Regions from separate parts of the Weizmannia sp. FSL W8-0401 genome, predicted to be linked through region 1. Evidence: a T-box and tRNA genes for the amino acid it is inferred to sense, from the RefSeq annotation. Region 1 holds a T-box; the other holds one or more tRNA genes.
What was found. The T-box of region 1 lies ahead of thrS (threonine--tRNA ligase). A T-box ahead of a tRNA ligase gene usually reads a tRNA of that ligase, here a tRNA-Thr.

Region 1 (6,085 bases):
GCAAGATGAAAGGCTGTTTGACAAACGATATTCCTTCTTTAAAATCCCGTTTGTACGCCTGCCATTCTTCCCGTACGCTCCCGGTTTGCTTGCTTCTTTTTACCTGTACTTTTAAAAACAAAAACAGAGTGGATGAGAGTATAAAAAGAAGCGAATTCATACCGAGCACCATCGACATCGAGAAAGCGGCAAGGATAAACCCGGCAATCCCATTAAAGAAAAAATCCGAACCCTTATATGCAATGGACATGAGTGAATTGGCCTTGACGAGATCTTTCTTTTCCACGGCTTTCGGCAATAATACGCTCTCTAACGGGTAAGTCAGTTCCGATAAAAACGAAAGAACCGGGATGGAAAGCAACAGCAGCCAGACATTCATGATTCCATACTTGCTTAAAACAACAAGAAAAAGCAGTAAGCCGGCTTGTAAAACGCTTGCTGTAACCAGCAATTTTTTTGCATTTATTTTGTCAAGAACCGGGCCGTAAAATAAGCTCAGCACCTCTGTCAGCGAAAATAAGAATCCGGCAAATCCGGTATAGACCGTCGAGTTCCCCCCTAATTTTAAAACCATCCACATCATGGCAATATAATAAACACTATCCCCAATATTGGTGAACAGCCTGCCAAAAAACAACGCATTAAAATGACGATTCCGAAATAAGTGCATTGGGCTCCGTCCCCTTCCCCTGTGCCAACCCATTTTTTCCTCTATTATATAATAAAAAGCACCCTGCAAATCTGCAGGGTGCGTGATTTCTTGTCTGTTTTACCGTTTTATTTCTTCTTTTATCTTGCTGAGGAAGGTGTCGACCGGCACCGTTTCCGTTTGTTTCTCGCCGTACTTGCGGACATTGACCGTGTTGTCGGCAGCTTCCTGGTCGCCGACAACGAGCGCGTACGGGATTTTTTGCACTTGGGCTTCACGGATCCGGTAGCCCAGTTTTTCATCGCGGTCGTCCAGTTCAACGCGGACTCCTTCAGACTTAAGCGTTTCTTGGACTTTCCGCGCATAGTCATAATGGGCATCCGGCGATACCGGAATCACTTGTACCTGGACCGGTGCCAGCCATGTCGGGAACGCCCCTTTGTATTCCTCGATCAAATAAGCGACAAACCGTTCCATTGTCGAAACAACGCCGCGGTGGATGACAACCGGGCGGTGCGGCTTGCCGTCTTCCCCGACATACGTCAGGTCAAACCGTTCCGGGAGCAAGAAGTCAAGCTGCACGGTTGACAATGTTTCGTCTTTGCCAAGCGCCGTGCGGACCTGGACGTCGAGCTTCGGGCCGTAAAATGCGGCTTCGCCTTCCGCTTCGTAATAGTCAAAACCAAAATCATCCATCGTTTCTTTCAGCATCGCCTGTGCCTTGTTCCACATTTCATCATCATCATAATACTTGTCCGTATTTTCCGGGTCACGGTACGACAAGCGGAACGAGTAGTCGGTAATGTTGAAATCTTTATAGACCTCAAGAATCAGTTCAACCACGCGCTTGAATTCTTCCTTAATCTGGTCCGGGCGCACGAAAATATGGGCATCATTCAGTGTCATGCCGCGCACCCGTTGCAGGCCGGAGAGCGCACCTGACATTTCATAACGGTGCATGAGCCCGAGTTCGGCAATCCGGATCGGCAATTCGCGGTAGCTGTGGATCGTATTTTTATACACCATCATATGGTGCGGGCAGTTCATCGGGCGCAACACGAGTTCTTCATTGTCCATTTTCATGACCGGGAACATATCTTCCTGGTAATGGTCCCAGTGGCCGCTCGTTTTATACAGGTCCACGCTGCCAAGCACCGGCGTATAGACGTGGTCATAGCCGAGTTTGACTTCCTTGTCGACAATATACCGTTCAATGATGCGGCGGATCGTTGCGCCTTTTGGCAGCCAGAGCGGCAGGCCTTGTCCGACTTTTTGCGAGTTCGTGAAAAGTTCGAGTTCTTTCCCAATTTTCCTGTGGTCGCGTTCTTTTGCTTCTTCCAGGAATTTCAAATGGGCCTCGAGATCCTCTTTCTTGAAGAAAGCCGTCCCGTATATGCGCTGCATCATTTTGTTGTTGCTGTCGCCGCGCCAGTATGCACCGGCAATGCTTAATAATTTGAATTCCTTGATTTTTCCGGTTGACGGCACATGGACGCCGCGGCACAGGTCAACAAATTCGCCCTGTTCATAAACCGTGACCGTTTCGTCCGGAATCGCATCAATCAGTTCAAGCTTGTATTCATCATTCGCAAATATGTTTCTGGCTTCGTCACGGGATACGACTTTGCGGACAATTTCAAGGTTTTCCGCAGCAATTTTTTTCATTTCCTTTTCAATTTTCGGCAAGTCTTCCGGCGTGATCGACGCGTCAAGATCCATATCGTAATAAAATCCGTTTTCAATTGCAGGGCCGACGCCAAACTTGACATTGCCATACAGGCGGCGGACAGCCTGTGCCATTAAATGTGCCGTGCTGTGGCGCAGAATGCCAAGCGCATCTTCATGCTCAGGGGTGACGATTTCAATTGCGCCGTCTTCTTCAATCGGTGTGCGCAAATCGAGCAGTTTGCCGTTCAGTTTGCCGGCGAGCGCCTTTTTCCGGAGGCCCGGGCTGATCGATTGGGCAATCTCTTCCGTTGTTGTCCCAAATGGAAATTCCTTTAAAGCGCCATCTGGAAATGTGATTTTTACGATCTCTGCCATATGTCCCACTCCTTTAAAAATGATGTCAACGCGGGTGGCCGCAAGAACAAAGCAAAAAAATAAAACCCGTCCCCGGCAAGGGACGAGTTTTGTACACGCGGTTCCACCCTCATTTCCGCACGTCTCCACGTACGGCTTGAGTTTGATAACGGAAATATCCGCCAGCCGCTACTGATTTTGTTCACGGCTGAAGTTCGGAGGCGGTAAGCATCCTGCCCGTGCCGGAAAGCTTGCAGCCTGGGGCTTTCCTCTCTGAAAGGCGGTAACAGAATCCTGTTGTCCTCGTCATCACATTGAATTTTTCATTTCCAATTGATTATGTAAGTAATTATAGAAGTTTGCAATGAAAAAATCAAGGGATAGCCGATGGATTTTGTTGCCGTGCTGCATTGCCCCGGTTCAAGGCCCCCTTTTTATCATTCGCTGGCGGCGAGCTGATCGTGCATAAAGTGCATCCGGCTTTTCACGGCCACCCGTTCTTCAAAAATATTGCATATCGTACGGATCAAAGCATGGTCCGGGGTATCCGTATAAATTTCAATGCGGGCAGGCGCAATCGATAAAAGCGGTGCAATCGTGACAGAGTCAATATAGACAGGGTGGTTGGACAGAAGCCTGCGGTCAATCAGCCCATCCAGTTCTTCCCTCGTCATTTCCCGGAATTGGCCGTTGTAAAATTTCACCTGTTCCCCGAGGCAGAGCTTTATTTTTTCTCTTTTTGGTTCTTTTTGCTTCAAGTAATCCCTCAAGCTTTGCACAAAAATCTGGTATTCCTGTTCCATTTTGTATTCGTCAATCGCAATACCGATGTATCGGTCAAGGCAGTCAAAATAGCCTTTTAAGCGGAACGTCAGCACGGAAGCGAGCGGCAATGTGCGCGATTCGCCAACCAGCGGTGCGACCGCCCCTTCGATGGCGGCACGTTCTTCAATCCCGCCCGCCATATCCGTCAGCTCCGGCCGCTCTCCTTTCAGCATGCCGGCCACGATTTCGAGTATCCGGTTTTGCTCTTCTTTCGCCCGAAAAAAATAGGCTTGGTGCAATTGATTGCAAATCCACTCGTTTCTTTTTTTCTTCATGATAAAATCTGCAACGGCCGCCTGCAGTTCCTTTTTACTGCCGGCCGCTTCCACCACATAATGTATTTTCCCATGCAGCACTGCTTCCCGGATTTTCACAGCGCGCCCTTTTTCCTTTGCAAAATATGCTTTTATCCATAATGCATCATCCTTGTCCCTGATCAGGAATTCCAATCCAAGCCCCCCCTGTACGGTAAAACATGCTCGTTTGCTTTACCTTATGTATATGAAGGGGCACCGGCAAATAGAAGGCGGCAAAGCGTTACGAAATGAAAAAGGCGGGCCCCCTTCATATAAGGGTCAGGCCCGCTGGTTCGGCCCCTCCATCCGGACAGGGACGCTTAAATATTTAATGCGCTCAAGGATGCGCGCGGCTTTCAATTCTTCCTTTTCCCCGCGCTGGGTATAAGTGAAATGGTATTCTAAATCCTCATAGCTGAAATTGGATGTAAAAAAAGTGGGAAGGTCTTCCTGCATCCTGTATTGGAGAATCGGGCCGAGCACTTCATCCCGCGTCCAGCTCGAGTTCGTTTCCGCGCCGATATCATCCAGCATCAATACGGGCACTTGTTTCACCATATCCAGCTTTTCCCCGGTGGAGTGGTCGCCGATGGAATCCTTCATTTCGCGGAAAAACTCGGGCACATACACAATTAAAGAAGAGACCTGTTTCCGGTCCGCCAGCTCGTTCGCAATCGCACCAAGCAAATACGATTTCCCGACGCCGAAATTGCCGAATAAATATAACCCCTTCATTTTTTTGCCCGGCTCGTATTCACGGACAAAGCGATGCGCAAAATCGTATGCATCCAGGCGCCCCGTTTGTTCAAGGAAAAAATCGCCAAAGGATGCCGCCAGTATTTTTTTCGGCATGTGCATGCTTTGGATCAGCCTGCGCGTTTTATTGCGCTCATCCTCCAATATTTTCTTCTGGCACCTTTTATAGTGGATCTCAATATTGCCATGTTCAATAACAAGTTCCGGCACATATCCTTTCATCATATTCACGCATTCGCCAAGGCTTTTGCACCGGCTGCAATTTTTTTCCTGTGAAATGAATTCGTACAGTTTCATCCAGCTTTTTTCAATCATCGATCTTGTGACTTCGCCGCGGTGTGCATCCAAAAAAGCGCGGACGTCGGGATGCGTGATGATTTCCTGCTTCATTTCTTCATAACGCTTGCGGAAACCGGGATTGGATGAAAGCCTTTTGAGCGTCTCGTTTATGTTTTCCACCGCCTTCACCCTTTCTTGTATTGTTCACGTATTTTTTCAAGCCTTTTCCTTTTCTCTTCCAATGACTCCCCATCGGCTTGGACTGCGGCCGCAGCGGTTTTTTGGTCTTCTTTTTTAAACCAGTCCGGCAGCTTCTCAACACGGACCGGCTTTCTCCGTCCGGTGCCGTTTTTCTCTTTATTGTTCAGCCATTGTTTGTACTGGCGGTCTTCTTTTTTGGCAAACGCCATCGCTTCCTTAGCGGTTTTCAGTTTTTTGCGCGCCCAGTGGGAGGCCACTTTTTCCAAATAATTTTTCGACAGTTTCATATCGGTTTTAAATAAAACATATTGGATCAATACATTTACAACCCCGAGGGGAAGCTGCTGGGCAAACATGACTTCTTCAATGGCGGCAAGATCTGCTTTCGCCGGTTCGCTGCCGCCTGAAAAATCGATGAGCATTTGCCGTGGAGAGGTCGTTTCCAGGTAGCGGAGGAATTTCTCCTCATCGTTTTCCGGCTCTTTTTGTTCTTTCGCATCCGTTTCTGGCTGGAAGCGGTCAACAAGGCGCGGCAGTTCATCATGATGCTCAATCTGGAACCAGCTGCGCGCGATTTTCCGCAAATCCTCCACCCGGATTTCCAAGTCCGCCGTCAATGCCTGGAGTAAAATTTTCTTCATGTCCAGTTCATTTAAACCGTATAAAAATGAAAGCTTGACAATCGCTTCCCTTACTTCTGGCGTGATGGCGCGCAGCGGAATCAGGTCGTCACGCAAGTTTGCATATAAAAGGTCAAAATTGAAATGGGTGTTTTCGATTTTAATGACCGGGGCGGCGTTTTTTTCGATATAGCGGCGGTTTTCCTCCAGCCGGCTGAGTTGCTGTGCTTCTGCGTCATTCAGCACTTCGGGGCCGATTTTTGCGGCATACACATCCTGGAATGAGCGGGTGATGTCCCGGTACTCGCCCGGTTCTACGGCACGGTCGGAAAAGAAGTTTTTCAACCGCAGGAAATGTGTCCTGCCGAGCTGCCGGTACAGGAAAACATTTAACAAACCGTCGTTAAAAAACTGTTCCGGGGACAGGGGCGGCTGCA
Region 2 (6,085 bases), 1.9 Mb from region 1:
AGATGCTTCATACCCGGTTGCCAGCAAAGCTTTGTCGTATTCTGCCTCAACGTTGAAAATTTTGGATACTTTTTCTTGTACCGATACGGTAGCATACGTACGGCTGAGTTTGTATTTCAGTTTATCGGAAAGATTTTTTACTTTCAATTTGGCTTTTTGCCTGCCGATTTGTGCATTGCTTAAATCCATGTAAACGGTGAAATCCCTTGAGGCTTTCACCTGCTGAACGATGACTTTCGGGCCGGTTACAGTCACGTCCACCGTTTTCGGTGCGCCTGATACAACAAGGTTTTTGTTGTCATAAATCAGCTGGACCGGCATATTTTCAACCACGCCGCTGCTGTTTTTTGTGGCGGAACCGATAATTTTATTGCCTTCACCGTTTTCCACCGCAACTGAAATATAAAGCAGGATGGCTAAAACAAGCGCCAGCACCCTCATAAACCAACGATTGTCCATTAGTTTATCCATGTTTTCTCACCCTCCAGTTCCATTTCGACGAGGAAGGCTCCTTTGTTTTCTGGGTATAGTTCAGTTCGGCTTCCAGCATTTCCTGCAATTGCTCCAGGCTTAAATCCCTGTGAAGCTCGCCATTTTTCGTGACCGTGATCCCGCCCGTCTCTTCGGATACAACCACCGTCAAACAGTCTGTTACCTCACTGATCCCGACCGCGGCCCTGTGCCTTGTCCCCAGTTCCTTCGAAATAAACGGGCTCTCGGAAAGCGGCAAATAGCAAGCTGCGGCCGCCACTTTCCGCTTCTGGATTATGACGGCGCCGTCATGAAGCGGAGTGTTCGGAATAAAGATGTTAATCAAAAGTTCAGCCGATACAACAGAATCAAGCGGGATACCGGTTTCGATATAATCGCCTAATCCTGTTCCGCGCTCAATCGAGATCAGGGCGCCGATTCTGCGTTTCGCCATATAGCTGGTCGCCTTGACGATCGCTTCAACGAGGTGGGCCTGCTCATCTTCTTCCTGGCCGTTCGTTCTTGAAAAGAATTTTCCCCTGCCGAGTTGCTCAAGGGCCCGCCGCAACTCCGGCTGGAAGATAATAATCACGACCAGAAATCCGTATGTAAGTGCCTGGTCCATCATCCATGCCAGCGCCTGCAGCCCGAGCAAGCTGCTAAGGCTCCTGACGATGATGATCACAAAAATGCCTTTCAAAAGCTGGACCGCTTTTGTTCCGCGGATCACCATCAATAATTTATAGATGACAAACCAGACGACCAATATATCCACAATTTTGGAGAGATAGTTCCAGATGGGGAAATCAGCAATATGCATGACCCTGCCTCCATTAATTCATCAATCTTCATATCCTCTGTCTTCAACTGTTTTATTATATCATTTCCCGCGGCGAAATAGCAGCTTTTCTATACCTGGAAAAAGAAACGGGAACGGGAACCGGATCCGGCCCCGCTCCAATATATTTATATTCATTTCAAATGCTTCCATGCATCCTGTCCTGCATCTTTTATTTTATACCAAATCCATTCAAAAACTTCATTAATTTCTTCTACATTTCCGGTAACGTCCCCCGCGGAGGCCATGTATTCATTTCCCCGGACCACTGTCACATTCCCTTCCACTTTCCCTTCAATCCGGAGATCGCCGTTTGTTACCGTAATGTCCTCTTTAATTACTTTTCCCTTCGGCACAATCGCGGTATGCCCCTGGACAATGATGTCTTTGTTTTTCGTTACGGAAAACTCGTCCGGGTTATGCCACTCGGAAAACATCGCGCCTGCCATTAAAATGAAGAACAAGCCGGCAGAGGCGAGAAACGGGTGCATTTTCAACCAGCGGCCCGCCCCGATCCGTTTTTTCTCCCTTGGAAGATTTTTCATGACGCGGCCTGTAAATCCGGGAGGCGCCTGGACATTCGGAAGGCTTTGCACGTAAAAGATGCTTTTTTGCAGCTCATAAAAATGCTGTCGGCACGCGCGGCATGTTTCCAAATGGTACTCGAGAATTTTTTTATGGTCTTCCGGAATGTCTTCATCTAAGTATTCATGCATATACAGTACAATTCTCTCAGAACATGCCTCCATATTTTTCCCTCCTCACAGCCTGCCTAATTGCTTTCGCAGCGCTTCACGCCCGCGGTGGATTCTTGTTTTTACCGTTCCCAGCGGAATGTCCAGCATTTCACTGATTTCATTTAAAGATAATTCTTCAATATACTTTAAAACGATAATAATCCGGTATTTTTCCGGCAATTTTAAAATTTCCCGCTGGATCATTTCCTGCATCTCAAGTGTCTCCACCTGCATATCCGGCAGGTTTTCCTCCGCCGGTACGGTTGAGTAAAGGGTCAGCCCTTCCGTCCCGGAAATTTCCGCATCCAGATAAAAATCCGGCTTCTTCTTGCGGATCCGGTCAATACACAAATTAGTAGCAATCCGGTACAACCACGATGAAAATTTCCGTTCCTGCTTAAAACTTTTAATATGGATATAGGCGCGGATAAACGTTTCCTGCGCCAGATCCTCCGCTTCGGTGCGGCTCCCGATCATGCGGAAACAGATTTGGAATACTTTATCTTTATATAATTCAACGATATCATTAAAAGCATTTTGGTCACCCTTCATGACCTGCTTAATTTTTCGGTCTACAATTGCTTCCATTTTCCCCCTCCGCCCTGTGCGGTACGTTATTTTTACGATTTTCTCCTGAAAAGGTTTCAAAAAAAGCAATAAAATATTCAAGTCTATTGTAGCAAAGTTATGGAAAAAATGTTTAAATCTTTAGTAAAATGGATATAAAATTATTACAAATTTGAATACGAACGGGGAGTCAGGGATGAACCAGAAAAGCCAAGCCTTAATGTTGGAAATTGAGGAAAAAAGACGTGAAATGATTCAGCTCGCTTCGACCACTGCGTATTGGGACGACCAGGTCTTACAGGCAAGCAGGCATCTGGACCAGCTCATCAATCAATTTAACAAATTGAAAAGCAGTAAACTTCAGGGATAAGTGGACAGAACACCCATGGAATAGATTTAAATAAAAAAACGGCAAAGCGTCCATCATTTGCCGTTTTTTTATTTGCGTGCCGGGCACCAGCTAATAGGGGCTTTTTTTAAAGAAGTTTTTTCCCGAACAATGTTTCAATCAGGCGGACAGCTTTTTCTGCCGTTTGATTGCGGCTGTCAAGAATCGGGTTTACCTCAACAACATCAGCTGAAACAACGGCATTTGCATCGTGCAGTATCTCCATGGCGAGCCGGCTTTCGCGGAAATGAAGCCCGCCGTATACAGGCGTTCCCACACCCGGGGCTTCTTGCGGATCGAGCGCATCTAAATCGAGCGACAAATGAATGCCGTCCGTTCTTTCTTTTAAATAGTTAATGCTTGCTGCCATGACGCTCTCCATCCCAATCCGGTCGATTTCAGCCATCGTGTAAATTTTAATGCCCAGGTTGCGGATGAAATCCTTTTCCCCTTCGTCCAAATCCCGCTGCCCGATCAGGACAACATGCTCCGCTTTCAGTTTCGGAATATAGCCGTAAACGCCCGTTAAAGAAGCATGCCCGTACCCGAGGCTGGCGGCAAGCGGCATGCCGTGAACATTTCCGGAAGGGCTTGTCTCAGGAGTATTCATATCCGCATGCGCATCAAACCAAATGACGCCGAGATTTCTGTAATGTTTGCTGATGCCGGCAATTGTCCCAATGGCAATGCTGTGGTCGCCGCCAAAAATAAGCGGGAACCGGTTGCTTTTTACAATTTCATCTGTATGCTCTGCAATGAACTGGCTCGCTTTTGCAATCGTTTTTAAATTTCTTGCATTGACTTCGTCATCAGGGAGCTGCTCCGCCCTGCCAATTTCAATATTGCCCAAATCGGTAACCGCGCAGCCGAGTTTCTCGAGTCCTTCTTTCACACCTGCATACCGGATCGCCTGCGGGCCTAGATCCACCCCTTTATACCGCTGCCCAAGATCCATTGGAACCCCCATTATTGCAATATGTTTCTCCATCAGACTGTCCCCTTTCCTTCTCTCTATCTATCATTGTAAAATTGTTTTCCAATTGGCTCAACTGTACAAAATTCTGTATAATTATTCAAGAAAATGGAGGTGAGACTATTCATCTTAAAGGGGCCTTCCTTCACCAATCCAGAAAACCCATCAACCATCCGCCAACAACACTGGAGTTGTATTATAGAGTGAAAAATATTTACAGACAAATAAAAAACGCTCAAACCCTTTTATATCAAGAGGTTTGAGCGTTTAAACTTTAAGCGGAAGACGGGACTCGAACCCGCGACCCACACCTTGGGAAGGTGTTGTTCTACCACTAAACTACTTCCGCATATTTGTAGAATACCACATATTTTAAAAAAAGAAAAGAGTGAGCCATGCAGGATTCGAACCTGCGACCCTCTGATTAAAAGTCAGATGCTCTACCAACTGAGCTAATGGCTCGTAAAAATCTATATATCCATTGGCGTAACCAATTCAATAGAAAAGGCTGGGCCAGCTGGATTCGAACCAACGCATGACGGAGTCAAAGTCCGTTGCCTTACCGCTTGGCTATGGCCCAATTATCTATAGTATGAACCCTCTCACCAAAAAAATGCACCAAAGTGCATGCCCAAAAAATGAGATGGTGGAGGGGGACGGATTCGAACCGCCGAACCCTGAGGGAGCGGATTTACAGTCCGCCGCGTTTAGCCACTTCGCTACCCCTCCGTAAATGGTGCCGGCCAGAGGACTTGAACCCCCAACCTACTGATTACAAGTCAGTTGCTCTACCAATTGAGCTAGACCGGCATACAAATGGAGGATGACGGGCTCGAACCGCCGACCCTCTGCTTGTAAGGCAGACGCTCTCCCAGCTGAGCTAATCCTCCAAATATGTAAATGGTGACCCGTACGGGATTCGAACCCGTGTTACCGCCGTGAAAGGGCGGTGTCTTAACCGCTTGACCAACGGGCCAAAAAAATATAAGCTTCCAATCGGGCTCGAACCGATGACCTCTTCCTTACCATGGAAGTGCTCTACCTGCTGAGCTATGGAAGCATATGACTCCGCAGGTAGGATTCGAACCTACGACCGATCGGTTAACAGCCGATTGCTCTACCACTGAGCTACTGCGGAATATCGGGCCCGGCAGTGTCCTACTCTCGCAGGGGGAAACCCCCAACTACCATCGGCGCTGGAAAGCTTAACTTCCGTGTTCGGGATGGGAACGGGTGTGACCTTTCCGCCATCGTCACCGGACCTCAATGACAAAAATCATTATAACAAAGTTTCCATTGCTTATCAACAGGAATTATGTGATTCCCTGAAAACCGGATGGGAGAAAAAACTGTAAACGGAGAATGCGTTTCTAACTTTGAAAATGGTTCAGCGCCAGTGCCTTTGGTAAGGCACCTCCGCTTTTCTATTGTCCAGCTCCGGGCGCTATCGGCTAGTGAACTTCCCGTCCCCCTTTCCTACGATAAGCGGGCATCGACTCGCCTTTAGGGCTCGTCGTGTTTCCTTTATCTCAGGCGGGGGCCTTGAAGTTCATACGCCGATGACCAAGGCGCTTCCGCTTTTCTATTGTCTAGCTCCGGTGCCTAGCCCCTCGAGGTCGAATCACCTGCCCGTCACGGAGCCAAAAGACGGCTCCATGCCGGTCAGAACATTCGCTTGTCGGGGCTAAACAAGGCACCTTCGCTTTTCTATTTGGTTAAGTCCTCGATCGATTAGTATCCGTCAGCTGCACGCGTCACCGCGCTTCCACCCCGGACCTATCAACCTGATCATCTTTCAGGGATCTTACCAGTTAAACTGTGGGAAATCTCATCTTGAGGGGGGCTTCATGCTTAGATGCTTTCAGCACTTATCCCTTCCGCACATAGCTACCCAGCGATGCCTTTGGCAAGACAACTGGTACACCAGCGGTGCGTCCATCCCGGTCCTCTCGTACTAAGGACAGCTCCTCTCAAATTTCCTGCGCCCGCGACGGATAGGGACCGAACTGTCTCACGACGTTCTGAACCCAGCTCGCGTACCGCTTTAATGGGCGAACAGCCCAACCCTTGGGACCGACTACAGCCCCAGGATGCGATGAGCCGACATCGAG

Region 2: it encodes a tRNA-Thr, which carries the amino acid that the T-box ahead of thrS (threonine--tRNA ligase) is inferred to sense. The anticodon was not compared.

The regions. Positions count from the first base shown of each region.
Region 1 covers NZ_JBBPAG010000001.1:2,076,714-2,082,798, forward strand. Annotated here, with positions in the region: gene NSU00_RS10175 (MFS transporter) at 1-670, opposite strand, end outside; gene thrS (threonine--tRNA ligase) at 770-2,692, opposite strand; T-box leader at 2,768-2,990, opposite strand; gene NSU00_RS10185 (putative sporulation protein YtxC) at 3,109-3,945, opposite strand; gene dnaI (primosomal protein DnaI) at 4,072-5,016, opposite strand; gene NSU00_RS10195 (replication initiation and membrane attachment family protein) at 5,013-6,085, opposite strand, start outside.
Region 2 covers NZ_JBBPAG010000001.1:192,617-198,701, reverse strand. Annotated here, with positions in the region: gene NSU00_RS01080 (CdaR family protein) at 1-471, opposite strand, end outside; gene cdaA (diadenylate cyclase CdaA) at 464-1,291, opposite strand; gene NSU00_RS01070 (zf-HC2 domain-containing protein) at 1,444-2,058, opposite strand; gene sigW (RNA polymerase sigma factor SigW) at 2,071-2,634, opposite strand; gene NSU00_RS01060 (aspartyl-phosphate phosphatase Spo0E family protein) at 2,810-2,983, shown strand; gene rocF (arginase) at 3,090-3,989, opposite strand; tRNA gene NSU00_RS01050 (tRNA-Gly) at 4,252-4,323, opposite strand; tRNA gene NSU00_RS01045 (tRNA-Lys) at 4,364-4,436, opposite strand; tRNA gene NSU00_RS01040 (tRNA-Gln) at 4,483-4,554, opposite strand; tRNA gene NSU00_RS01035 (tRNA-Tyr) at 4,619-4,703, opposite strand; tRNA gene NSU00_RS01030 (tRNA-Thr) at 4,709-4,784, opposite strand; tRNA gene NSU00_RS01025 (tRNA-Val) at 4,792-4,864, opposite strand; tRNA gene NSU00_RS01020 (tRNA-Glu) at 4,876-4,950, opposite strand; tRNA gene NSU00_RS01015 (tRNA-Thr) at 4,962-5,034, opposite strand; tRNA gene NSU00_RS01010 (tRNA-Asn) at 5,041-5,112, opposite strand; rRNA gene rrf (5S ribosomal RNA) at 5,120-5,235, opposite strand; rRNA gene NSU00_RS01000 (23S ribosomal RNA) at 5,686-6,085, opposite strand, start outside.